DNA from 3 places in the Pseudaeromonas sp. HNCC25DJ180 genome. Region 3 is predicted to be linked to each of the others. Evidence: predicted binding sites of a transcription regulator. Region 3 holds the regulator's gene; each other region holds the start of a gene.
What was found. The regulator sigma-54, encoded in region 3, starts transcription at its own class of promoters, with help from an activator protein. The targets are predictions, from matches to a motif close to TGGCACNGTTTTNGCTT.
Positions count from the first base shown of each region.

Region 1 (7,614 bases), on a different contig from region 3:
GGCTAGCTCCTGGGCCGAAGGTTACTTGGGTGAGGCCAAGGCCGATCCGCTCAAGCCTTATGTGGCTGCCGCCTCTGCCAAGGGCCGCACCCAGTATTTCGTGCTGGCTCATGATGGCGATAACAGCTCAGGCCGTGCTGGCTCAGGTGATACCTGGCTTGCTTCTGGTAACGTGACCTATTCCGATGCGGGTGTGACCGGCATGGGGGTTGATGAATACCTGGCCAAGTACCCGATCCCAGCCGATGACGTGGTGCATGTTCAGGATGGCTCCTGGATCGACACCCGAGACTCCTCGTCCGATCCGACCTGGAACCACTGGCGCATCCCCATGGGCGTGTGGAGTGGTCAATTGGCTGCCTTCAACACCGCCAATGGCACCAACTATCCCAAGATGTTCAGCAAGTTCACCAACAACCTGCGTAGCCACATGCCCTCCATGGAGTATGGCTATCACTATCTGGAGCGTAACTTTGCCCTGCTGCAAGCGGCGCAAAACTATGCCAAGACGGCTGAGCAGATCTGGTTGGATACTCACCCGACTTACTGGCAGCCGACTACCAATCGTGACAAGCAGGTTACCTATGCGGGCAATCAGCTGAACCCCTGGATGATGTCCTATCCGGTGAAGGGTGATGCCAACAACGACTGGAAGGGTGGCGCGAACCCGGCTGAACTGGGTTGGTATTTCCTGGTGGCCTCTATCGACTCTGGTTTTGGTTACTATGACGAAAACCAGGATGATGGTGTCAAGCCGACCATCTCCTTCAACCAGTCACTGGCCTTTACCGAGCCCTACGTTGCCGCCCGCCTGGACAAGGATCGTACCGGTCCGTCTGTTTGGTGGCCACAACGTTATCCGTACAACCCGGGTAGTGCCAATGCCTCCAAGGCGGAAGGCTGGGCCAAGATGTACATGGACAACCGGTTTGCCGTTTACACCTATGCCTATGACCTTAGCGGTATCAGCAACATCAAGGTCAAGGTTCGCGTCCACACCAACAAGTGGGCCGATGCCAAAGACAAGACCTACAAGCTCTACGATCCAGCCGCTCACGCCGGTCAGCCAAACGTGGATCCGTCTCGCGTAGGCAAATGGGAAGAGTTCAGCATGATCGAGCGTAACCTGACCCCGGTTATTAATGGTGTGTCATGGCAGCCGACCTCTACTGCGGTGTTTGAAAAGGTACCGGCCAAGAAAATTGGTAATCTCTATTACACCTACTTTGACCAGTATCGCGATCAACTGCTCGACTACTACATCGAGGCCACTGATGCCAAGGGTAACGTCACCAAGTCCGAGATCCAGCAGGTCTATGTAGGCGCAGGTCGTTACAAGAAAGACGGTACCAAGATCGTTGAAGATGTTAAGGGTGATCTGGAAGGGGAACCGGCTTTCTTCAGCGATCAACCCATCCAAAAAGAGGTCACCGTCTACGTCAAGGGTGATGACAGCAATGGCAGCTCCATTACTGTAGCGACCAAGAAGGCCGACAAGGAGTGGGTCAGCAAGAGTGCGGATGAGCTCTACACGGGTGCTCACTACTACCGTGTAACCGGTAGCTTTGAAGATGGTACCGAGGGTCTGCGCGTTCGTTACCTGAATGGTCAGGCTCAGTGGACACCGTCTGCCGATGGCGTACTGCTCCAGGATGGGACTTGGACCCTGAAGGCGGATGGCACCACGGTAACGGGCTTCCCGGCTGATCTGAAGCTGCAAGCCACTGTGTACTATAAGTCTGCTGCCACTTGGACCAAGGCGTGTGCTCACTGGCGCCAAAAGGCTGGTACCTGGAGTGTTGCACCTGGTGTGGTGATGACGCCGGTTGATGGCTACACAGGCTGGTGGAAATTCAGTGCAGAGCTGGGTGCTACCGATGGTCTTGAAATCGCCTTTAACAACTGTGCGGGCGCTTGGGATAGCAATGGCGGGGCTAACTATCAGTTTGCGGCCGGTGATTGGTTGGTCGATGCCGGTAAGGTTGTAGCCGGTAAGCTGGGTAATCAGACTCCTGTTGCCAAGCTGACCCCTGTGACCAGCACTATCAAGGTAGGCGAGTCTGTCACCTTCTCTGCTATCGGCTCTACCGACAGCGATGGTGTGATTGCAGGCTATAAGTGGAGTGATGGTTCAACCGGCTCAGCCCTGACCCAGACCTTCACTGCAGCGGGTACCTACACAGTTAGCGTGACCGTGACTGATGATAAGGGCAGCACTAATACTGCCTCCGCTCAGGTAGTGGTTGGTGTCAGCAACGTAGCGCCAGTGGCCAAGCTTGTGGCCAGCAGCACCACGGTGAATGTGGGCGATGTGGTCACGTTGGATGCATCGACTTCAACTGACAGCGATGGCTCTATTGCTTCCTACCTGTGGAGCACAGGTGACAAGACGGCCAAGGCCACCATCAGCTTCACCGCTGCGGGTACCTATCCGGTTAGCGTCACTGTGACTGATAACAAGGGGGCAACTGGCCAGGCTACTGTGCAGATCAAGGTGCAAGATGTGGCCGCGCCCACAACGGTCACCCTGACTAGCAGCAAGTCCCAGATCGCGATTGGCGAGAAGGTGACCCTCACTGCCCAAGCCAAAGATCAGAAAGGTAGTGTCATCTCTGGTCTGACCCCTGTGTTCTACCGTGGTGCCAGCCAGATGAGCTCTAACACCTTCAAAACGGGTGTAGTTGGAACATATAGCTTCACCGCTAAGGTTGGCTCTTTGGTAAGTGCTCCGATTGTGGTTAAGGTAGTGGATGCGGCTCCTGTCGTAACTACTATTACGCTGACCAGTTCTAACTCCCGTATCACAGCGGGCTCAACTGTGAAGTTCACTGCAGTCGTTAAGGATCAAGCAGGCAAAGTGATGTCCAATGCGAATGTGGTGTTCTATCGCGGCTCCACCAAGATGAGCGCCAATGCCTTCCGCACTGGTGTGGCAGGTACCTATAGCTTCACTGCTAAGGTTGGTGGTGTGAGCAGCTCAACCATCAAGGTGGTCGTGACTCCAGCGGCCTAAGCGACTGGATAACGTCTAACTAAATAAAAATGCCAGTCAGAATATCTGACTGGCATTTTCTTTTGGTGCTATACAACAAATCAATGCGCGTTGCTCAGGTGCGGGGAATTATCGCTCCCAGCGGATATTGCGTTTTACAATGTTGGCCGGCGCTCCAGCCAAAACGACATGCTCTTCGGTATGGGCTTTATTCACAAAGGCGGCAGCGCCAATGACGCAGCCTTGAGCCACACTGGCGCCTTTGGATACAATCGCTCTGGCGGCAATCCAGACATTATTAGCAATATGCACGTCAGCAGCCGGGTTCACTCTTTCCCCGGAGTCTCGATCATATATCTTATGCACATCGGTGGAGCGAATTTCTATCTCCCGGGACAGCATGCAATCGGCGCCAATTGTGACATTGGCATCACGTGACAGGATATAGACACCTTGTGCTGTGGTTCTATCGCCAATCATCACTTCTCGTCCTTGGCCCACAATCAGGATATGGCCGGTAAGACGTACATCATTTCCTATGATGAGGCGACAGTTATGGCCTTTAAATACAATTTTAAGATTGTTAGCGATAAAACGATCGCCAATGAGGAGGGTGTTATTATGGGATTCGCGCCAGAAGCTTAGGCTACATTCCCCTTTTGCCACGGCATCGCCGCCAAGCTCAACCTTATTTCGAGACAATCCATCAGCATTGGCAATAAACTTCAGCATTGCTTGTTTCCTAAATTTACAGTGTATGAGACCAGAATGATGCCGATTGGAATCGCTACTGGTTGGTTAAGGGATAAGACTATTTATGTTCAGTATGCCATACCCCACCATGCTCGAAGTGTGAACTCCTGCGGTTGGCCTATTTCCGTTGATGGCAATACTCCGGGATCTGTACCTGCTGCAGGGCCTGCTTTAACCCCTCATCTTGCACTGGGCCATGCCAGCCATTGGCGTGTACCAATGCCTCTAACGGTAGCCGTTGTCGCCACCCTTGGGCCTGCAGCTCAGGCTCGGGCAGAAACTCGCTAACATAACCGATGCACAAATAGGCGAGGGGGTAGACCTGTTCGGGCAGTTCCAGTAACTCAGCCAGGCGGTCGTTATCGAAGATGCTGACCCAACCTATGCCGATCCCCTCGGCGCGGGCGGCGAGCCAGAGGTTTTGTACCGCCAGACAGGCACTGAACAGATCCATCTCTACTATGCTGGTGCGCCCCAGCACAGTGGGGCCGCCCCGTTGCCGATCGCAGGTAATGCACAGATTAAGTGGGCTCTCCATGATCCCCTCTAACTTCAGGCGCCGATAGAGGCTGGCCTTCTCCTCCTGCTCAGTGGCAAAGCGCGCCGCGGCTTGGCTATTGGCCTCATCAAATAACCCCTTCACCTTGCCCTTGATGGCCGGATCATCAATGACGATGAAATCCCAAGGCTGCATGAAGCCCACTGAGGGGGCATGGTGGGCCGCATGGAGCAAACGGGCTAGCACCTCTACCGGTATGGGGTCGGGCAAGAATTGGGAGCGCACATCCCGACGCTCATAAATGGCCCGGTAGAGGCCGTGTTGTTCGGCATGATTAAACGGATGGGAAGACATACAACTCCATATGCGGCGATGGCAAAGGGCTATTATGCAAAAAAGTCAGGCGCTGGGTAGGGTTTTCCCCGCACTGTAACCCGCGACTCAGCCCGACTCGCCATGGTGCGTCAGCGCCATTTTGGTGCGCAACTTCTGGCAGATAGTGACAAACCTGAGTTCCGATTGAGTAAAAATGGCTAATAAATCCATGTTAATGGGCAGTAATGGCTTTCTTACAACTTGGCACAGAATCTGAATAACAGTAATTGCACAGCAGATAGGGTTGGCCAAGACCAACGGCGGTTTCAGCGCAATCCCTTCTGCTTACCGTGTTCAAACGACACAAGCACACATTCTAGTATTGATGGCAAAGACGCCTTGCAGATCGAAAGATCGGCAAGGCGTTTTTGTTTCAGGGAGGAAACACAATGGCTAACGCAAATAAGACTCTTCTGGCTGTAATGGTGGGCGCTGCACTGGTGGCCACCGCGGCACAAGCTGAAGTTGGGGCCCCGGAAAAGGAGGAGCTCAAGCTGGGCTTCATCAAACTGACCGATATGGCCCCGCTAGCGGTGGCCTACGAGAAGGGCTTCTTCGAGGATGAGGGTCTCTATGTGACGCTGGAAGCCCAAGCCAACTGGAAGGTGTTGCTGGATCGGGTCATTGATGGTCAGCTCGATGGCGCCCATATGCTGGCTGGCCAACCTATCGGCGCCACCTTAGGCATAGGTACCAAGGCCGAGGTGGTCACGGCCTTCAGCATGGATCTCAACGGCAAGGCAGTCACCGTCTCCAATGCCGTCTGGGAAAAAATGAAGGGCAATGTGGCCAAGGGCGCCGATGGCAAGCCAGTGCACCCCATCAAGGCGGATGCTTTGCAGCCGGTCGTCAAGGGCTACAAGGAGCAGGGCAAGCCGGTCAACTTCGGCATGGTGTTCCCGGTGTCCACCCATAACTACATGCTGCGCTACTGGCTGGCGGCCGGTGGGATTCACCCCGGTTTCTATGCGCCCGCCAAGGGGGATAACTCTGGCCAGCAACAGGCGGATGTGCTGCTCTCGGTCACGCCGCCCCCCCAGATGCCCGCGACCATGGAGGCGGGTACCATCAGCGGCTACTGTGTCGGCGAGCCCTGGAACCAGGCGGCCGTGGCCAAGGGCATAGGCGTACCCGTCATTACCGATGATGCCATCTGGAAGAACAACCCGGATAAGGTGTTCGGTGTCACCAAGGCCTTTGCCGACCAGTACCCCAATACCCATGTGCGTCTCGTCAAGGCGTTGATCCGGGCTGCCTACTGGCTGGATGCCAACAACAATGGCAACCGTATGGAAGCGGTCAACCTCATCTCTCGCCCTAACTATGTGGGGGCCGATGCCAAGGTCATTGCCAACTCCATGACCGGCACCTTCGAATATGAGAAGGGCGACAAGCGTCCGGCCAGTGATTTCAACGTCTTCTTCCGTCATAACGCGACCTATCCCTACTACTCGGATGCCATCTGGTACATGACCCAGATGCGCCGCTGGGGGCAACTTGGTGAGGCCAAGCCGGATAATTGGTATGCCGAGATGGCGAAGAAGGTCTATCGCCCGGATGTTTACGCCATCGCCGCCAAGGAGTTGATTGCCGAAGGCAAGATGAAAGCCGCCGACTTCCCGGATTTTGCCAAGGAGACAGGTTACAAAGCCGCTGATAGCCACTTTATCGATGGTGTCACCTATGACGGCCACACACCTAATGCGTATCTCAAGCAGTTTGCCATTGGCCTTAAGGGTGATGAGAAGCTCTGATGCGTGATGGCAGGCCAGCTCGGCTGGCCTGCCTACTGACTTCTAAAGCGTCTCCGCTTCGGAGGCGAGAATAAAAGAGATGATAGAGGTATTCCTATGCAAGCCATCATTCAACGGATCAACCCCCTAGGCTTTGATGCTCTCAAAGCTGGCGGCGCCAAGGCATGGCGCGGGGGGTTGCTGCCCCTGCTGGGTATGCTCGCCTTCCTGTTTGTCTGGCAGATGGTTGCCAGCCAGGTTCAAACCTCCCTGGGCAATTTGCCGGGGCCGGTCGCCACGGGAAAACAGCTGATCTCCCTGTATCAGGAGCACAGGGGCGAACGTGACAAGCGTGATGCCTTCTATGCCCGCCAGGAGCTGCGCAATGCAGAAAAACTCAAAGCGGATCCGGCGGCCCAGGTGAAGATCCGCCCCTACACGGGCCGTGCCACCTTCTTCGATCAGGTGCTGACCAGCTTGTTTACCGTGGCTACGGGCTTCCTGGTGGCCACCGTCATCGCGATCCCCGCGGGCATAGTGTTGGGGCTGAATCAGACCCTCTATGCCTCCCTTAACCCTGTGGTGCAGATCCTAAAGCCCATCTCGCCGCTGGCTTGGTTGCCGCTGGTGACCATGGTGGTGAGTGCCGTCTATGTGAGTACCGATCCCTTCTTTGCCAAGAGCTTTGTCATCTCGGCCTTTACCGTCAGCCTGTGCAGTCTGTGGCCGACGCTGATCAACACCACGGTTGGGGTGGCCAACATAGACCCGGATTTAAAGAACGTGAGCCGGGTGCTGAAACTCGATCCGCTGACCCATGTGCGCAAAATCGTGCTGCCTTCGGCCGTGCCCATGATCTTCACCGGTCTGCGTCTCTCGCTGGGGGTAGCCTGGATGGTGCTCATCGCGGCCGAAATGCTGGCGCAGAACCCGGGGTTGGGCAAGTTCGTCTGGGATGAATTCCAAAACGGCAGCTCGGAATCCCTGGCCCGCATCATGGTCGCCATAGTCACCATAGGCTTGATTGGTTTCATGCTCGATCGCTGCATGCTGATCCTGCAGAAATGGCTCTCCTGGGATAAACGCAGCGATCTGCGTTAATCACCGCCTGACGAATTAGGATGACGAATATGTCTAAACACTATCTGGATCTGAGCAATGTGGGCATGCGCTTCGCCACCCCGAGCGGCTGGTTTGAGGCGCTGGTGAACGTCAACCTGCAGATTGAAAAGGGCGAGTTTATCTCCCTCATAGGCCACTCC
Region 1 is NZ_JBVAYF010000012.1:41,543-49,156, reverse strand. It holds gene ACZYTD_RS12190 (PKD domain-containing protein) at 1-3,013, shown strand, start outside; gene ACZYTD_RS12185 (acyltransferase) at 3,122-3,724, opposite strand; gene bluB (5,6-dimethylbenzimidazole synthase) at 3,864-4,598, opposite strand; gene ACZYTD_RS12175 (CmpA/NrtA family ABC transporter substrate-binding protein) at 5,009-6,373, shown strand; gene ACZYTD_RS12170 (ABC transporter permease) at 6,470-7,453, shown strand; gene ACZYTD_RS12165 (ABC transporter ATP-binding protein) at 7,483-7,614, shown strand, end outside.
Region 1: the regulator sigma-54 is predicted to act here: its motif matches at 4,822-4,838, upstream of ACZYTD_RS12175 (CmpA/NrtA family ABC transporter substrate-binding protein).

Region 2 (7,614 bases), on a different contig from region 3:
CGCGCTGTGCCGAGTCGTGGGTAGCCTGGGGCAAAGAGCGAGACTATTTTCATGCCGTTTAACTGCGGTTGTGGGAATGCCCTCATCTGGGATTGAGCAAACAAGCGGTTCACGTACTATAAGCAAGGTAACTTGCCAGAATTAGTTAGGTTCCTACCTACGTTAAGGAGTGCTCATGATGTGCAAACCACTATCTGTGCTGGCCCTGGGGCTGGCTGCGGCCCTGGTTGGGTGTGCTAACAGCGACACCTACTCCGGCGATGTCTACAGTGCCAACCAGGCAAAGACGGTGCAGACTGTCTCGTACGGTACTATTACCGCCACCCGGCCGGTGAAGATCCAGGGTGACAGCGGTGAGTCTATGATAGGCACCATAGCCGGCGGTGTGCTGGGTGGTGTGTTAGGTAGCGCGGTTGGCGGCGGCAAGGGGCAGGACATTGCCACTGTGGTGGGAGCCATAGGCGGGGCGGCTGCCGGGAAGACGGCCGGTGACAAGCTGAGTCAGGCGGATGGCGTCGAGCTGGAGATCAAGAAAGAGAATGGCGACAGCATAGTGGTGGTGCAGAAGGCCAGCCCCACCTTTGTACCGGGCAAGCGGGTGCGTATGGTGCAGTCCGCAGGCAAGACCAACGTGGCCGTGGTCGAATAGATAGCTAGCCAGAGAGAAACGAGAAGGGCTCCATAATGGAGCCCTTCTGCTTTTTTAGCTCCGGGTCAGGGCGCCAATGGCACCCGGTGGCGGCGTTACATGTCCAGCTCTTTGAGCTTCCGGGTCAGGGTGTTACGACCCCAACCGAGCAGACGGGCCGCTTCCTGCTTGTGACCATGAGTATGCAGCAGCGCGGTGTTGAGCATGATGCGCTCGAACTCAGGCAAGGCTTCGGCGAGTATGTCGATCTCACCTCGCGCCAGCTTCTGGGCCACCCACTGTTGCAGCTGATCCTGCCAGCGCTGGGATACCTGCTCGCGGCTGACGGTGCGCTCTTCGGCCGGGTTGAGCAGCTCGGGTGGTAGATCGGAGACCAGTATTTCCTGACCCGAGGCCATGACGGTGAGCCAGCGGCAGACGTTTTCCAGCTGGCGCACGTTACCGGGCCAAGGCAGACGGCTAAGATAGACCTCGGTGTCCGGGTGCAGCAGCTTGGCCTCCACATTCAGCTCCTTGGCGGCGCGCACCAGGAAGTGATGGGCCAGGCGCGGAATATCCTCACGGCGTTCGCGCAGGGAGGGGATGTGGACGCGGATGACGTTCAGTCGATGGAACAGATCCTCGCGGAACTCCCCTTCGGTGACGCGTTTCTCCAGATCCTGGTGGGTGGCGGCTATGATGCGCACATCCACCTGTACCGGTTGGTGGCCGCCGACGCGGTAGAATTGGCCATCGGCCAGCACTCGCAGCAGTCGGGTCTGCACTTCCAGCGGCATGTCGCCTATCTCATCCAGAAACAGGGTGCCGCCATTGGCCTGCTCGAAGCGGCCTTGGCGTACACTGTTGGCCCCGGTGAAGGCACCTTTCTCATGACCGAAGAGTTCCGATTCAATCAACTCTTTCGGGATAGCTGCCATGTTCAGCGCAATGAAGGGCTTGGCCGCTCGGGGGCTGTGTTTATGCAGCGCGTGAGCGACCAGCTCTTTACCGGTACCGGATTGGCCGTTGATCAGCACAGAGATAGAGGAGCGGGCCAGACGACCTATGGCACGGAAAACCTCCTGCATGGCCGGGGCTTCCCCTATGATTTCCGGGGCGTGGGCCGTGGCCTGCAGCTTGCTGCGGCGCTTGTTGCGCTGTTCGCGCAGGTGACTCTCGGCCCTTTGTACCAGGGCCACCGCCTCATCGATATCGAAAGGCTTGGGCAGGTATTCGAAGGCACCACTCTGATAGGCGTTCACGGCGCTATCCAGATCCGAGTGCGCCGTCATTATGATGACAGGTAGCTCGGGTTGTTTCTCCTGGATCAGCTGTAGCAGGGAGAGTCCATCTATGCCAGGCATGCGGATATCGGAAAGAATGACCTCGGGGAAGTCATTATCCAGTGCACTGAGCAGGCTCTCACCATCTTCAAAGGTGTGACATTCAAATCCTTCGGTACTGAGTGCGCGCTCCAGCACCCAGCGAATTGAGCTGTCGTCATCGACAATCCAGACTTTGGCAGCCATGTTATTCCCTTACTTACGCAGCGGTAGATAGATACTGAATTCGGTATGTCCAGGCCAACTGACGCACTCTATGCGTCCCTTGTGCTGGTCGATGAGATTCTGGGCGATGGAGAGGCCAAGGCCTGTGCCCCCCTCTTTACCCGATACCATGGGGTAGAAGAGGGTGTCGCGGATGTTCTCCGGTATGCCGGGGCCGTTATCCATGATCTTGATCTCGGCGGCCAGGCGATAACGCTTGCCGTGTATGGTGATCTGGAAGACGGTGCGGGTCTTCAGACGGATCTCACCTTGCCCGCCCATGGCTTCAACGGCGTTGCGCACTATATTCAGGAACGCCTGCTGCAGCTGATCCGGCTCCATCTCGAAGTCGGGAATGCTGGGGTCGTAGTCGCGGATAAGCTTGATGCTGGAGGGGGCCTCCAGCTCGACCAGGCGCCGTACCTGCTCCAGCACGGAGTGGACGTTGTGTACCTGATGACGGCCTGGCCGTTGGGGACCCAGCAGACGGTCTACCAGATTGCGCAGGCGATCGGCCTGGGCAATGATGATGCCGGTGTACTCTTTGAGATGTTCATCCGGCAGGGCTTTTTCCAGCAGTTGGGCGGCGCCACGCAGGCCGCCAAGCGGGTTCTTGATCTCGTGAGCCAGGCCGCGAACCAGATCCCGTGCCGCCAATTGCTGGGCATGCTGTTGCAACTCCTGACTGATGCGCTTTTGCTGATCTATCTTGCGTAGCTCCATCAGCGCCAGCTGCTCGCGCTGCTCATAGATGGCAACCACGCTCACTTCTACCAGGCGCGGTTCCCCTTCGATCACTAATGTGACCTCATTATCGGTGAAGCCTTGCCCCAGGCGTAGACAGGAGCGTAAGCGCTCCAGATCGAGGGAGATATATTCGACTATCTGTTCCAGGCGATGCTGGACCAGGCGGCGTGCACTGATCCCGAGCAGCTGTTCGGCGGCAGGATTGACGTAGTGCACTACCAGGTTGGTATCCAGCAAAACCACTGCGGTCAGTAGATTATCCAGCAGTGTGCCTGGTAAATCTGGACGGCTATTCAAAGTAGAGCTCCCATTTATGGTGCGGTGCACCTAATTAGTGCGAAACTCTACCTGTATTGGTGCGAAAGGTTAACCAGCTTTGGGCTTGGGTTTGGCCTTGGGCGCCGTCAACGTGGATACACGAAACAAGTAGAAGGTCACAGTGGTGGACGATGCAAGTATCTTGCCGCTTTCATCCTGTACCTGGACTTCCAGTTGGTGCATGCCACGCTCGACATTGGTGAGCTCGGCGGAGAGGGTGTTGTCATAGCTGCCCAGCTCTTGGCCATCCAGCAACACCTTCATCACGTAAGGGGCTGTGGGTTGGGGGGTCACACTGGCGACCACCTTTACCAGGCCGCTGTTTTCTCGCAGGGTTTCACCATTGGCCGGGCTGGTAACCGTCAGTCGATAGGATTCGATGGCGGTCAGTGCGGCATCTGTGGTCGCCTTATCTGCGGGGGTCGCTTCTGGCGTCTGGCTGCCAGTGCTGGTATTGACGACACTCATGTTGAGTTGTTCGCTCTCCACGCCTTCGCTCAGACGATCGGAGAAGTGGACCACACCCTTATCATCCACCCATTTGTGAATGGTGGGCTCGGCAGCGTGGAGCGGTAGGGAACAGAGTAGGGGAAGTATCCATAGACGATGCATGATGAAGCTCCTTTTCTTTCGCAAATGAAGCCATCATAGCCAGTCACATAAAAAAAAACCCGCCTTGCGGCGGGTTTTTCGACACTCTGCACAATTAAACAGAGTAGTACAGTTCGTACTCAACCGGGTGCGGAGTCATGCGCACACGATCCACGTCAACTTGCTTCAGCTCCAGGTAGGAGTCGATGAAGTCGTCGGTGAACACGCCGCTACGAGTCAGGAACTCACGGTCAGCATCCAGAGAGGCCAGAGCTTCTTCCAGTGAACCCGCAACAGTCGGGATCAGCGCCTCTTCTTCTGGCGGCAGGTCATACAAGTTCTTATCCATGGCTTCGCCCGGATGGATCTTGTTGATGATACCGTCCAGACCGGCCATCAGCTGAGCAGCGAAAGCCAGGTAGGGGTTGGCAGCCGGATCCGGGAAGCGAACTTCGATACGACGGGCCTTCGGGCTCGGTACCACCGGGATACGGATAGAAGCAGAACGGTTACGGGCAGAGTAAGCCAGCATGACCGGAGCTTCGTAACCTGGAACCAGACGCTTGTAGGAGTTGGTGGTCGGGTTAGCGAAGGCGTTGATGGCCTTGGCGTGCTTGATGATACCGCCGATGTAGAACAGGGCCATTTCAGACAAGCCACCGTACAGGTCACCGGCGAACAGGTTTACACCGTCCTTGGCCAGAGACTGGTGACAGTGCATACCAGAACCGTTATCACCAAACATCGGCTTCGGCATGAAGGTTACAGTCTTGCCATAGGCATGAGCGACGTTATGGATAACGTACTTCTGGACTTGAACTTCATCGGCCTTTTTGGTCATGGTGTTGAAGCGGGTCGCGATTTCGTTTTGACCAGCAGTCGCCACTTCGTGGTGGTGAGCTTCAACAACTTGGCCCATCTCTTCCAGGATCAGACACATGGCTGAACGCAGGTCTTGAGAAGAGTCAACCGGAGCAACTGGGAAATAACCACCCTTAACGCCTGGACGGTGACCCTTGTTACCACCTTCGTATTCGGTAGCTGAGTTCCAAGCGGCTTCTTCTGCGTCAACCTTGAAGAAAGAACCGCCCATGGTGTTGCCGAAACGGACGTCATCAAAAATGAAGAATTCCGGCTCAGGTCCAAACAGAACGGTATCGGCGATGCCGCTGGACTTCAGGAAACCTTCGGCACGCTTGGCGATGGAACGCGGATCGCGATCGTAGCCTTGCATGGTAGCCGGTTCCAGGATGTCACAACGAATGATCAACGTAGTCTCTTCGGTGAACGGATCCAGCAGGGCAGTAGAGGCATCCGGCATCAGCACCATGTCTGATTCGTTGATACCCTTCCAGCCGCCGATGGAAGAACCATCGAACATCTTGCCGTCTTCGAAGAAGCCTTCGTCGATTTGATGGTGAGGCACGGAAACGTGTTGCTCTTTGCCCTTGGTGTCGGTGAAGCGCAGATCGACAAACTTCACTTCTTGTTCTTTGATCAGAGCCAGAACATTTGCTGCTGACATGCTAAATAACCTCCGGTGTCGTGGAAAACTGAATTAGCTGCAGAAATCATGCTGCCACATTTCAAGCTAAAATTGTGCCAACAAAAAAAATCCCTTAACTAACAAACAGTAACGGCAAAGATGGGGCGTTCTCATCATCCTGATGCACCAATTAGGTGAGTTTCTGGATCAATGTGGCGCCCCAAAAAGGTGCAATAAGACCCAGCACGCCATCACTGGGTGAATAATACTGTGATCTTGTCCATCAGGCTTCATTAAATTTGCTTGGAATATGCTAGGAAGATCACACGGTCGAGAGTAAAATGACCGACCAATTTTTCCCCACTTGTTTTAGAGGCGAGGATGTTAGAGAAGCTCCGCAATATTGCCATTATTGCGCACGTTGACCATGGCAAGACTACACTGGTAGATAAGCTGTTACAGCAATCCGGCACCCTGGATCGTACCAGTGACGGTCAAGAACGGATCATGGACTCCAACGATTTGGAACGGGAGCGCGGCATAACCATCCTCGCTAAAAATACCGCCATTCGTTGGAACGACTACCGTATCAATATCGTAGATACCCCAGGCCACGCCGACTTCGGTGGTGAGGTGGAGCGCGTTATGTCCATGGTGGACTGCGTGCTGCTGCTGGTCGATGCGGTTGACGGCCCTATGCCGCAAACCCGTTTCGTAACCCAGAAGGCCTTCGCCCAGGGTCTGCGCCCCATAGTGGTCATCAACAAGGTTGACCGTCCGGGCGCACGTCCGGATTGGGTTGTCGATCAGGTGTTCGATCTGTTCGACAACCTGGGTGCCACCGATGAACAGCTAGATTTCCCGATCGTGTACGCCTCTGCTCTGCAGGGCTACGCCACCATGGATCTGGCTAACCCATCCGACAACATGGATCCGCTGTTCCAGGCCATCGTTGACTTCGTCGAGCCGCCGAAGGCTGATCCGAATGGCGAGTTCCAGATGCAGATCTCCCAGCTGGATTACTCCTCCTATGTAGGGGTTATCGGTATCGGTCGTATCACCCGTGGTAACGTCAGGCCGAACATGCAGGTGACTGTAGTGGGCGCCGATGGCAAGACCCGTACCGGTAAGATCGGTCAGGTCATGGGTTATCTGGGTTTGCAACGCACCGAAATCACCGAGGCCCAGGGTGGTGACATCATCGCCATTACCGGTCTGGGTGAGCTGAAGATCTCCGACACCATCTGCTCCAACGCTGCTGTCGAGGCGCTGCCTCCGCTGTCAGTCGATGAGCCGACCGTGACCATGACCTTCCAGGTCAACACCTCACCGTTCGCTGGTAAGGAAGGGAAGTACGTTACCTCCCGTAATATCCTGGAGCGTCTGCAGAGCGAGCTGGTCCACAACGTGGCGCTGCGTGTCGAAAATACGGATGATCCAGATAAGTTCCGCGTCTCCGGCCGTGGTGAATTGCACCTGGGTATCCTCATCGAAAACATGCGTCGTGAAGGCTTCGAACTGGCGGTATCCCGTCCAGAAGTCATCATGCGTGAAGAAAACGGTGTGAAGATGGAACCGATGGAGACCTTGACCGTCGACATCGAAGATCAGCATCAGGGCTCTATCATGGAGAAGCTGGGTGAGCGTAAGGCTGACCTGCGTAACATGGTGCCGGATGGCAAGGGTCGCGTACGTCTGGATTATCTCATCCCGGCTCGTGGTCTCATTGGCTTCCAGACCGAGTTCATGACGCTCACCTCTGGTACCGGCCTGCTCTATCACTCTTTCGAGAGTTACGGCGAGCACAAGGGTGGTTCCATTGGCCGTCGCCAAAGCGGTGTGTTGATCTCCAACGCCACCGGTAAGGCGCTGGGCTTTGCTCTGTTCAGCCTGCAGGAACGTGGTCGTCTCTTCATTGAACACGCCACCGAAGTGTACGAAGGTCAGGTGATCGGCATTCACAGCCGCTCCAACGACCTGACCGTAAACTGTCTGAAGGGTAAGCAGCTGACCAACATGCGCGCTTCCGGTACCGATGAAGCGATCGTGCTGACCACGCCTATCAAGAAGACCCTGGAGCAAGCTCTGGAGTTCATCGATGATGACGAGTTGGTGGAAGTGACCCCGCTGAGCGTCCGCATCCGTAAGAAGTTGCTGACCGAAGTGGATCGTAAGCGTTACAACCGCTCCTCCGGCAAAGAAGAGTAATTCTCTTCAGTGATAGAACGTGAAACCCCGCCAAGTGCGGGGTTTTTTGTCTGGTTTATCAAGATCTAAACTGGCATGCTGCTCCTTCA
Region 2 is NZ_JBVAYF010000003.1:124,802-132,415, forward strand. It holds gene ACZYTD_RS03735 (outer membrane lipoprotein) at 179-649, shown strand; gene glnG (nitrogen regulation protein NR(I)) at 745-2,157, opposite strand; gene glnL (nitrogen regulation protein NR(II)) at 2,167-3,219, opposite strand; gene ACZYTD_RS03750 (DUF4124 domain-containing protein) at 3,289-3,852, opposite strand; gene glnA (glutamate--ammonia ligase) at 3,947-5,356, opposite strand; gene typA (translational GTPase TypA) at 5,699-7,525, shown strand.
Region 2: the regulator sigma-54 is predicted to act here: its motif matches at 5,420-5,436, upstream of glnA (glutamate--ammonia ligase).

Region 3 (7,614 bases):
CTGATGATTCCGGCCCAAAAACGAGGCGAGACAATGCGACGCAGTGGATCTATGGCCATCATCTCCAGGCTGGAGAGCTGCTCGGTGGCCTTCATCAAACCAATTTCGGCTGTCAGGGCCGAACCCGCGCGCCCGGCAAAGAGCAGAGCCGCCACGACCGGGCCCAGCTCACGCAGTAACGAGAGGGAGACTAACGGCCCCAGGCTACTTTCCGCACCATACTCCACCAGCACGTTATAACCCTGCAACCCCAGTACCATGCCAATAAACAGGCCCGAAACCAGGATGATGAGTACCGACTGCACCCCCACCACATAGAGTTGCTGCACCAACAAGGGAAAATGTTTACGTGGCTCGGGCCGCCCCACCAAGGCGTGATACAGCATTATGGTGGCACGCCCTATCGCCAGCAGGTTTTTCATGCCACGACGGCCTAATTGAGAAATACGCTCCACCAACATCTAGAGATCCTGCAGATAATCGTTGGCCGGGTAATGAAATGGCACAGGGCCATCCGGCAGACCCTGAACAAATTGCGCCACCTCGGGGTTGGCTTCGTCACGCAGCTGAGTCGGCGTACCATGAGCTACCACCTTGCGGTTGGCGATGAGATAGACGTAATCGGCAATACTCAATACTTCGGCTACATCGTGAGAGACGATGACCGAGGTAATGCCCAGCGTCTTGTTGAGCTGACTGATGAGCTTGACCAAGACCGCCATGGTGATGGGATCCTGACCAGTAAAGGGCTCATCATACATGATAAGTTCTGGATCCAGGGCAATGGCGCGCGCCAGGGCCGCCCGACGCGCCATGCCGCCAGAGAGTTCGGAGGGCATCAACTGAGCGGCGCCACGCAGACCGACACACTCCAGCTTCATCAGCACCAGGGTGCGGATCAGCTCCTCGGGTAAGGCGGTATGTTCACGCAGAGGAAAGGCCACGTTATCGAAGACATTCAGACCGGTAAACAGGGCCCCACTCTGGAACAGCATGCTCATACGTTTGCGCAGGGTATAAAGCTCCCTGCGGGATAGCGCCGGAACATTCTGACCATCAAACAGAATCTGCCCATGATCGGGACGGATCTGGCCGCCAATCAACCGCAACAGGGTGGTTTTACCAATGCCACTGGGCCCCATGAAGGCCGTGATCTTGCCACGGGGTATGGTCAGACTGACGTTGTCATACAGGAGTCTATCACCGTGGCTGAAACTCAGATCGGAGACCTGGATTAAATCATCACTCAAATGGAGCTCCACTATTCGGTCGATTATCGCGCATAGTATAGGGAGCGTGATCATTCTCGCAACCTTAACCGGCCCTTAACCCGATCTGGTTGAGTTTTTGTTTAGGCCAGGCTGCCCCCCTCAATTCGCATCTGTCGCCCGACTCCCATATAATCGCCAGGTAACGGTTGCGGAGTCCGCGTTAATGTCAGCACAGTTTGATTATCGCCAGAGCGCCAATCGCGTTCTGGATATTGAGATTGCCGCCCTGCAGGGGTTGCGTGAATTCATCAATGACAACTTCGTCCACGCCTGCCAGCGCTTGCTAGCCTGCCAGGGTAAGGTGGTGGTCATGGGCATGGGTAAATCCGGGCACATAGCCCGCAAGATCGCCGCCACCCTGGCGAGCACCGGCACCCCGGCCTTCTTCGTACACCCTGGTGAGGCCAGCCATGGGGATCTGGGCATGGTCAGCCCGCAAGATGTGGTGATCGCCATCTCCAACTCGGGCGAGAGTAATGAAATCATAGCCTTGCTACCTGTGCTCAAACGCTGGGGCAACCCACTGATCTGCATGACGGGCAACCCCCACTCCACCATGGCTCGCGAATCCAACGTGCATCTGTGTATCCAGACCCCCCAGGAGGCCTGCCCATTGGGGCTGGCGCCTACCTCCAGCACCACGGCCACGCTGGTAATGGGCGATGCTCTGGCTGTCGCCCTACTGGAAGCCCGCGGCTTCACCGCAGATGACTTTGCCCTCTCTCATCCTGGTGGGGCCTTAGGCCGCAAGCTGCTGCTGCGCAACAGGGATCTGATGCATAGTGGTGAGCTGCTACCCGCCGTGCCCCGAGATGCCACTATCAGTCAGGCTCTGCTTGAGATGAGCCGTAAGGGACTAGGCATGACAACCGTGATCAATGGGGATGGTACTCTGCTCGGCATCTTCACCGATGGGGATCTGCGACGCATCCTGGATCAACAGCTGGATATTCACCATACTCCCATCTCGCAAGTCATTCATGTCGGTTGCATTACCGTGCCTCCCGATATGCTGGCCGCCGAGGCGGTGCAACTGATGCAAACGCGCAAGATCAACGGCTTGGTCGTGGTCGATGACAACAATCGACCACTGGGAGCCTTCAACATGCACGATGTACTCAAGGCTGGAGTAGTCTAACCATGGTCGAAACCCTATATGGCCCCATCTCCAGCGAGCTCTACACTGCCGCAGGCGAAATTCGGCTGCTGGTCTGCGATGTGGATGGCGTCCTCTCCGATGGCCGCATCTACTTGGGCAATAACGGCGAAGAGCTCAAGACCTTCCACACCAAGGATGGTTTTGGTCTCAAAGCCATCCGGGATATCGGTATCGAAGTGGCAGTCATCACAGGGCGCTCATCGCGTATCGTGGCCGATCGTATGCAGAGCCTGGGGATTGAGCATGTCTATCAAGGCCAGGGCGATAAACTGCCCGCCTTCCAGGATCTGCTGGACAAGCTGGGTCTCACGGCAGCTCAAGCCGCCTATATAGGTGACGATGTCATCGACATCCCCGTGATCCGTCACTGCGCCGTGGGGGTGGCAGTCGCCGATGCCCATCCACTGGTGCGGCGAGCCGCCAGATGGGTCACCACGCTCAAGGGGGGAGAGGGAGCGGTCCGCGAGGTGTGCGATCTGCTGCTGCAGGCCCAGGGGCATCTGGAGTCGGCCAGCGGAGCCTCGATATGAACCGACAGAATCTGGGCATACTGCTGCTGTTTATCTGCGCCTTGGTACTGTGGCGCTGGTTTGATCCGAGTCAGGATGAGCTGGATGGTCATACCCGTGCCATCTTTCAACCCAATTTTACTGCACGCCAGTTGACGACCCTGCACTATGATCAACAGGGGCAACTCAAACAGCGGCTCCAGGCCAAGTATGCCGAACACTACGACCAGCTGGAGATGACCGAGCTGGAACAGCCTGTCATCACAGTCAATGATGCCCAGGGCCGCCCTGATTGGCGCATCACGGGCCAAAAAGGGGTGCTGAATAAGGATGACAATGCCATCCTGCGTGAACAGGTGAAGATAGATAATCTACAGCCTGATAGTGCCGTGACACAGATCCGCACCGAATATCTGGAGATGGACCTAGGCAGCCAGCAGGTTCGGACCAATCTCAAGGTTGAGATGGAGGGCCCGGGTTTTCACAATCAAGGGGTTGGCTTCAAAGGCCAGCTGAAGCAAAAAATTTATCAATTACTGGGTAACAGCCATGCCGTCTATTACAACCCACCCCATTAAGTTGCTCTGTTGTCTGCTGCTATGCGCCTTTGCTGTACAGGCCAAGCAGTCAGACTATAAAGAAAAGATCTATGTAGACTCACTGCGCCAGCAGGCTGAGCTCGCCTCCAACAAGATCACCTTCCTCGATGACGTCATCATCACCCAAGGCACCATCAAGATCACCGCCGACAAGGTAGAGGTCATTCGCCATGGCGAGCAGGGGGCCGAGGAGATGATCGCCTACGGCAAGCCCGCCACCTTCTTCCAGGTGCTGGATAATGGCAAGCCAGTCAATGCCAAAGCGGATCAACTAAGCTACAAGCTCAAAGAAAAACTGGTGGTGCTGACGAATAATGCCGAGCTGAAACAAGAAGATAGCCAAGTTAATGGCGACCTCATCCGCTATGACATCGAAAAGCAACAGATGATGGCCGAAAGTGCCAAGAAGGGCTCCCGGGTGAAGACAGTGTTCCTACCCGAGCAGGTGCAGCAGCAGAACAGCAAGGGGGGTAAATAATAGATGAGCCTGCTCAATGCCCAGCACCTGCAAAAAAGCTACAAGAGCCGCAAGGTAGTCAGTGATGTCAGCCTGCAGGTAGAGACAGGCCAGGTCGTGGGTCTACTCGGCCCCAACGGCGCCGGTAAGACCACCTCATTTTACATGATAGTGGGCCTGGTACCCCAGGATGGCGGCAGCGTCACCATAGATGACATGGACATCACGACGCTGCCCATGCATGAACGGGCCCGCAACGGCATCGGCTATCTCCCCCAGGAGGCCTCCATCTTCCGTCGACTGACGGTGGAGGAGAATCTGATGGGCGTACTTGAGGTTGGCCAGAACCTCAGCAAGGCTGAGCGCTTGGATAAGATGGAGTCCCTTCTCGAAGAATTTCACATTACCCATATCCGCAAGAACCTTGGCATGAGTCTCTCCGGTGGCGAGCGACGACGGGTAGAAATCGCCAGAGCCCTGGCTGCCGAGCCCAGATTTATTCTGCTGGATGAACCCTTTGCCGGTGTGGATCCCATCTCGGTCATCGACATCAAACGCATCATTGAGCATTTACGGGATCGCGGGCTTGGGGTATTAATTACCGATCATAATGTACGGGAAACCTTGGATGTCTGTGAGAAAGCCTATATCGTCAGTCATGGTCAACTGATTGCCGAAGGCACTCCCGACGAAGTTTTGCACAATGAACAAGTGAAACAGGTCTACCTGGGCGAAGGATTCACCCTCTAGCAATTGATGCTGAGACTGATTATTCACAAGTACAGCATAAGGACACACCAACGTCGATGAAACCGACTCTACAGTTGCGACTGGGCCAATCGCTGGCCATGACGCCACAACTTCAGCAGGCCATCCGCTTGTTGCAACTCTCCACCCTGGAGCTACAGCAGGAGATCCAGCAAGCGCTGGATGCCAATCCGCTGCTGGAGCAGGAGGAGAGTGACAACCTGGACGCGCCTCAAGTGTCGGAGGAGCATGACGCTGAGCATGACAACGAACACGATGAGAGCCAGATGGACACAGGCGAGGCACTCAATCAGGATAATATGCCCGATGAGCTGCCCATGGATACCACCTGGGATGAGGTCTATACCGCCGGAGCCAATCAACCCAGTGGCCTGCCCTCCAGTGACGATGACTCCATCTATCAGGGGGAGACCACAGAAACCCTGCAGGACTATCTGCTCTGGCAGATGCACCTGACCCCGTTCAGCGAGCTGGACCAGGCCATCGCCCTCTCTATCATAGATGGCATAGATGAGTCCGGCTATCTGACCACAGAGCTGGACGACATACTGCAGGCGGTGCAGGCCGACGATAGAGAAGTCGATCTGGATGAAGTGGAAGCCGTGCTCAAGCGCATCCAGCACTTCGATCCTATCGGGGTCGCGGCCCGCAGCGTGCAGGAGTGTCTACTCATTCAGCTGGGCCAATACGCCCCAACCACACCCTGGCTCGCCGAAGCCAAGGTTATGCTGCAGGAGCACATGGATCTGCTGGGCAGCCGCGACTACCGCAACCTGGCGCGCAAGATGCAACTCAAGGAGGGGGATCTGAAAGAGGCGCTGGATATCATCCTCAACCTGGAACCTCGCCCGGGTAACAGCGTCATCCAGAGTGACTCCCAATATGTCATTCCCGATGTGGCCGTCAGCAAGAAGCACGGTAAATGGATGGTCGAACTCAACCCGGATGCCATGCCCAAGATCCGCATCAACGAAACTTACGCCGCCATGGCCCGCCATGCCCGCAACAGCAGCGACAGCCAGTTTATTCGCTCACACTTGCAGGAGGCCAAGTGGTTCATCAAGAGTCTGGAGAGCCGTAACGAGACCCTGCTCAAAGTAGCCACCTGCATAGTGCAACAGCAACAAGACTTCTTCGAGTATGGTGAAGAGGCGATGAAGCCCATGGTACTGAACGATGTGGCCGAGTCGGTGGAAATGCATGAATCCACCATATCCCGGGTAACCACACAAAAATTCATGCATACCCCCAGAGGAATTTTCGAACTTAAATACTTTTTCTCCAGTCACGTCAATACTGATAATGGAGGGGAGTGCTCATCCACCGCGATCCGGGCCTTGATCAAGAAACTGGTCGCAGCGGAAAATACGGCAAAACCCTTAAGCGATAGCAAGATCGCGGATTTGCTTACAGAACAAGGTATTATGGTAGCCAGACGGACTATCGCGAAATATCGTGAGTCTCTCTCTATACCCCCGTCCAGTCAGCGCAAACGCCTGCTGTAGACCAACAAAAAGGAAGACGTTATGCAAATTAACCTGTCAGGTCATCATATTGAAATCACCGACCCGCTGCGTGACTTCGTAAATAGCAAATTTGCCAAACTGGAGCGTCACTTCGAACAGATCAATAATGTTCAAGTTATTCTGACAGTTGAGAAGCTCAACCAGATCGCCGAAGCCAAACTCAACGTCAATGGCGGTGAGATCTTCGCTAACTCCCAGCATGAAGATATGTACGCCGCTATCGACGCTCTGATCGACAAGCTGGATCGCCAGATCATCAAGCATAAAGAAAAGTTAAACAGCAAATAAGCATGCTAATTCAGGACTTTCTCAGCAGGGACTGCACCCATGGTGCGGTCCCTTGCTCTAGTAAGAAGCGCGCCATCGAGCTCATCAGCGAGCTGGCCGCTCGCCGCCTGGGTCTCGATGAGCAGGATCTTTTCGAGCGCCTGCTGGCCCGCGAGAAGATGGGCAGCACAGGTATAGGCGGTGCCATTGCCATACCTCATGGTCGCATCCCCGACGGTCACCCGCTGACCGCAGTGTTTCTCACCCTGGAACAACCCATCGCCTTTGATGCCATCGACAATCAACCGGTCGATATCCTCTTTGCCCTGTTGGTGCCCGAGAGCGAGTGCAAGATCCATCTCAAGACCCTCTCCCTCATCGCCAGCAAGCTCAATGACAAAACCTTCTGTCGTCAACTGCGGCAAGCCGCCGATGACGATGCCCTCTACCAACTGATGATCACCCCTTGAGCAGCCTATGAAACTCATAGTCGTCAGTGGCCGTTCCGGCTCAGGCAAGACCATAGCCCTGCGCGTACTGGAAGATCTCGGCTACTACTGTGTCGATAATCTGCCTGTCTCCCTGCTGCCCCATCTGGTGCGGGAGCTGCGCGACAAGTATGACCAATTGGCTGTCAGCATAGATGTGCGTAACATCCCCGAGCAGAGTGACGAGATAGACACCCTGTTGGGGCAGATCCGTCAGGCCAGCGATATCGAATTCTCCAGCATCTTCACCGATGCCGACAACGCCACCCTGATCAAGCGTTACAGCGAAAGCCGCCGTCTGCACCCCCTGTCGCGCAAGCAGCTCTCGCTGGATCAAGCCATCATCTATGAAACCAACCTGCTTGCTCCCCTCTCCTCCAGTGCCGACCTGCGCATCGATACCAGCCACCTCAGCATCCACGAGCTGAGCGAGCAGATCTGCGAACGGGTTCTGGGCAAAAAAGAGAAAGAGCTGGTGCTGGTGTTCGAATCCTTTGGCTTCAAGAATGGCACCCCCAAAGATGCCGACTTCGTCTTTGATGCCCGCTTCCTGCCCAATCCACACTGGGT
Region 3 is NZ_JBVAYF010000001.1:248,153-255,766, forward strand. It holds gene mlaE (lipid asymmetry maintenance ABC transporter permease subunit MlaE) at 1-461, opposite strand, end outside; gene mlaF (phospholipid ABC transporter ATP-binding protein MlaF) at 462-1,250, opposite strand; gene kdsD (arabinose-5-phosphate isomerase KdsD) at 1,435-2,409, shown strand; gene kdsC (3-deoxy-manno-octulosonate-8-phosphatase KdsC) at 2,412-2,960, shown strand; gene lptC (LPS export ABC transporter periplasmic protein LptC) at 2,957-3,517, shown strand; gene lptA (lipopolysaccharide transport periplasmic protein LptA) at 3,489-4,016, shown strand; gene lptB (LPS export ABC transporter ATP-binding protein) at 4,020-4,745, shown strand; gene ACZYTD_RS01190 (RNA polymerase factor sigma-54) at 4,802-6,268, shown strand; gene hpf (ribosome hibernation promoting factor) at 6,290-6,577, shown strand; gene ptsN (PTS IIA-like nitrogen regulatory protein PtsN) at 6,580-7,026, shown strand; gene rapZ (RNase adapter RapZ) at 7,034-7,614, shown strand, end outside.